Regions from separate parts of the Tardiphaga sp. 619_E2_N8_4 genome, predicted to be linked through region 1. Evidence: predicted binding sites of a transcription regulator. Region 1 holds the regulator's gene; the other holds the start of a gene.
The links. The regulator LexA, encoded in region 1, represses DNA repair genes until DNA is damaged. The targets are predictions, from matches to a motif close to TGTTCNNNNTGTGTTCNG.
Positions count from the first base shown of each region.

Region 2: the regulator LexA is predicted to act here: its motif matches at 1,138-1,155, upstream of AB8A23_RS05130 (YifB family Mg chelatase-like AAA ATPase).

Region 1 is NZ_JBPWQJ010000001.1:4,560,468-4,562,669, forward strand. Features, by position in the region: gene AB8A23_RS21945 (GNAT family N-acetyltransferase) at 1-504, shown strand, start outside; gene lexA (transcriptional repressor LexA) at 805-1,527, shown strand; gene AB8A23_RS21955 (ComEC/Rec2 family competence protein) at 1,546-2,202, opposite strand, start outside.
Region 2 is NZ_JBPWQJ010000001.1:1,081,402-1,083,603, forward strand. Features, by position in the region: gene AB8A23_RS05125 (diguanylate cyclase domain-containing protein) at 1-1,021, opposite strand, end outside; gene AB8A23_RS05130 (YifB family Mg chelatase-like AAA ATPase) at 1,204-2,202, shown strand, end outside.

The DNA.
Region 1 (2,202 bases):
CTGGCGATCTATCGCCGGCACATCCGGCAAGGCGTCGAGGAAGGCGTCAGCGACGCCGACACGCCGCAGCCCGACGATCTCAGAGACCGGCGCAAGAACCTGCGCAGCAAACGGTTCCCGCACCTCGTCGCCACGCAAGGCGGCGAGGTCGTCGGCTATGCCTATGTGGTGCTGTTCCGCAAGCGACCGGCCTATCGCTACACGGTCAAGCATTCGATCTATATCCACCACGGTCATGTCGGCCGGGGCATCGGCCGCCTGTTGATGCGCGAACTCATCGACGTCTGCGCGGCGGCCGGCTTCCGGCAGATCATCGGCTATATCGATGCCGACAACACGGCCTCGCTCGGCTTGCATGAGAGCTTCGGCTTTGCCCGCGTCGGCTTGCTGCCCGGCGTCGCCTATCGCTCCGGCCGCTGGGCCGACACGATCATGGTTCAGCGCTCGCTGGCCACCGGCTCCACGACCCCGCCGCCGCCCGTTGGGCGCATGACGTCTGCGTAGACCAAGCGACCGGGAAGCATTTTCCATGTCCGTCGAGGGTCGACGACTGGTGAGGAACAGCCTCCTCAAACCTCCCTCAACGCGCATTCTGTTGACGGCAAATTAAGCATTGCAGAACACATATGGAACATATAGTGTTCGTTCATGATTTGTTTCGAGATTCTGTGGCTTTGAGTAGTTTGAGAGTGCCCGAACTCGCGCAACCGATCTTCGAACGATCGTCTCTGGATTGAGGCTCACGTTCGAAGGCCCTTTGAAACGCACGCGGCGGCCGACACCGTCAACTGAGGATGGCTTCAGATGCTCACGCGCAAACAATACGAACTCCTGCGATTCATCGATCAACGGTTGAAGGAAGCCGGCGTCCCGCCCTCCTTCGACGAGATGAAGGATGCGCTCGACCTGCGCTCGAAGTCCGGCATCCATCGTCTGATCACGGCGCTGGAAGAACGCGGCTTCATACGCCGTCTGCCCAACCGCGCCCGTGCCATCGAAGTCATCAAGCTGCCAGAGCTCGGCGCGCCGGTCACCGGCGGCACCGGGCGCCGCGGCTTCACGCCCAGCGTCATCGAAGGCACGCTTGGCAAGGTGCGTTCGGCCGCCAGCATCGCCAGCAACAGCGGCGATGATGACAATGGCCGCACGGTTGCTATCCCGGTCATGGGCCGGATCGCGGCAGGTACGCCGATCGAGGCGCTGCAGACCCGCAGCCACACCATCAGCATGCCCGCGGACATGCTCGGCTCCGGCGAACATTACGCGCTCGAAGTGCGCGGCGATTCCATGCAGGACGCCGGCATTCTCGACGGCGACACCGTGCTGATCCAGCGCAACGAGAGCGCCGACACCGGCGACATCGTGGTGGCCCTGATCGACGACGAGGAAGCCACGCTGAAGCGCTTCCGCCGCCGCGGCGCGTCGATCGCGCTGGAGCCAGCGAACGACGCCTACGAGGTCCGCATCCTGCCGCCTAACCGGGTGCGCATTCAGGGCAAGCTGATTGGCCTGTATCGTCGCTACTGAGGCTGTGGCCTCGGCGGATTACTGATCTTCGGGTTGAAGATCGGTTTCCGCCGGCGTCGCATCCACCGGCCGATTTTGCGGCGTGCGACTGTCCTGGATCAGATCGTGCTGGGGCTCATCGGGGATAGCGCGCGACCACGGGCGGTCCAGGCCAGGCGGGCGCACGGCATCGATGGTAAAGCCGTTGGCAGTTCGCTGCAGGCTCACCGCGCCATTTCGTTGCAAGCGATCCTGATCGATCACCAGCGCCTTGCAATCCCTCGGCGATTGTCTCGTCGTGACGATCAGCGCCGCTTTCTCGCAATCATCTGTGAAAGCATCCGGCTGTAGAACCAGCGCCACCAAAGCGCCATCGGCCAGCGCCGTGATGCACCCGTCGCGGTCGCAGGACACGCCGTGGCCGACTGAGGCATCGGTCGGCAGGCGTGCATCGGCATCGCCGGCAAGCCACTCTTTCAGCAAAAATGTATCCTTGGCGCTGCGCATCACGTGGAGATGCCCGTCCCTGCCCCGTACCGCGACGCTGCGACCATCACCCGAGATCAGCACATCCGGCTGCTTCACCAGCAATGCCCATACAATCGAGAGCACCAGCACGCCAGCCCCCGCGAAGCGCAACGGCGTGCGCAGCAATCCGAGCACGATGATGCCGATACTGGCTGATATCAGCGGTCC
Region 2 (2,202 bases), 3.5 Mb from region 1:
AGGCGTCCCTCTGACGTCTCTCCGCTCCGCGTTTGTAGATCCGGAACGTGCCACGTCCGGCATCCTTCGCCGCATAGAGCGCCGAATCGGCCATGGCTGCCAATTGCGATGACGTGCAGTTATCGGCCAGCGCGATGCCGACCGATGCGCCAACCCGCAACTGTTGTCCGCGATGATCAATCGGCAGTCCCAACTGCGTGACAATCGCACGCGCCGTCTCCGAGGCTTCCTCGAATTCCGCGTGAGGCCCCAGCAGAACCGCGAATTCGTCACCGCCGAGTCGTGCGACCAGTTCCGCACCGGCACAGATGTTGCGAATTCGATTTGCAACAACGGTCAGGCAGGCATCGCCCGCTGCGTGGCCGAAACAGTCATTGACCGGCTTGAATTCATCGAGATCGATCAACAGCAGCGCGCCGAACGGCTTCACCTTGATGGCCGACGCCGCATCGAACAGCGACAGCTTGGTTTGAAACTGGCTGCGATTGGCGAGGCCGGTCAGCGTATCGAATTCGGCGAGATAGCGGTTGCGATCCGCCAGAATTTTCTCTTCGGTGATGTCTTGCTTCATGCCGAAGATGCGGACGGCAACGCCATCGACCGACTCGACAGTGGCCGTGATCCTGATCCAGCGCCGGTTGCCCTTGAAGGTGATGATCTCCGCATCGAGACTGAAGCCCGTGCGATCCTCGATGGCCTTGCTGCGCCGCTTCGTCAGTTCCCTGACGGATTCTTCGGGATAACAGGCGAGCGCCTCCTCGCGAATCGGCGTCGAGCCACGCGGTAGATCGAAGATGTCATAGACAACATCGGTCCAGACCAGCGATTCATCGGAGAGGTCGCATTCCCAGACGCCGATTCGCGCTGCCGCCGAGGAGCGATCGAATATCTTCCGGCTATGCGCCAGCGAAGCAGCCTGTTGATCGATGATGGCCTGTTGAGCTTCGATCTGCGCCTTCAGCGCAGCGATCAGGTCGGCGTCATCCGGAGCGTCTGGCGGCATCGACAAGCGATCTGACATCTGCGGGCACCCAGTCTTCGTCTCGAAGCTCATAGGATGCTTTGCATGACGTGTTTAAGATTTTCTACGCCAATGGCCGACTTCAGCCGAAACCAGCATACTTTACCGCTACATTTCGTTCACTGATTGTTCTTGATGTAGAAGCAACCTTAGGTTACGCTCTCATCTCGAATGGGGGCGGCATGGTTCAACGGGTTTCCACCGTAGCCTTTGAGGGGATCGAGGCCCGCGCGGTCGACGTGCAGGTTCAGGTCGTGCCCGGTCTGCCGAATTTTTTGATCGTCGGCCTGCCCGACAAGGCAGTATCCGAAGCGCGCGAACGGGTCCGTGCCGCGCTGGTCGCCTCGGGTCTGGCGCTGCCGGCACGGCGGATCATCGTCAATCTCGCGCCCGCTGACTTACCCAAGGAAGGCAGCCATTACGATCTGCCGATCGCGCTGGGATTGATGGCCGCGATCGGCGCGATTCCGCCGGATGCATTGACGGGCTTCACCGTGCTCGGCGAACTCGGTCTCGATGGCTCGCTCGCGCCAGTGGCTGGCGTACTGCCTGCAGCGATCGGCGCCAATGCGCGCGACGAGGGATTGATCTGCCCAGAAGCCTGCGGCGCGGAAGCCGCCTGGGCCAGTCCCGATATTCAGATCATTGCCGCGACATCGCTGATCCAGATCGCCAATCACTTCAAGGGCACGCAGGTTCTGTCGCGGCCGCAGCCGAAGATACATGCGCGTGAGGAAACGCTGCTGGATCTGCGCGACATCAAGGGACAGGAAAGCGCCAAACGCGCGCTGGAGATCGCTGCCGCCGGCGGCCACCATCTATTGATGGCGGGATCGCCAGGTTCCGGCAAATCCATGCTGGCGGCACGGCTGCCGTCGATCCTGCCACCGCTGTCGCCGGCGGAGCTGCTCGAAGTCTCAATGATTGCGTCGGTGGCCGGCGAGATCAAGGACGGCGCACTCACCGCACGCCGGCCGTTCCGCGCACCGCATCATTCCGCCAGCATGGCCGCACTCACAGGCGGCGGGTTGCGCGCGCGGCCGGGCGAGATTTCGCTGGCGCATCAGGGGGTGCTGTTTCTCGATGAACTGCCGGAGTTCGATCCGCGCGTGCTGGATTCGCTGCGCGCGCCGCTCGAGAATGGCGAGGTGGCGGTCTCGCGCGCCAATCACCGCGTCACC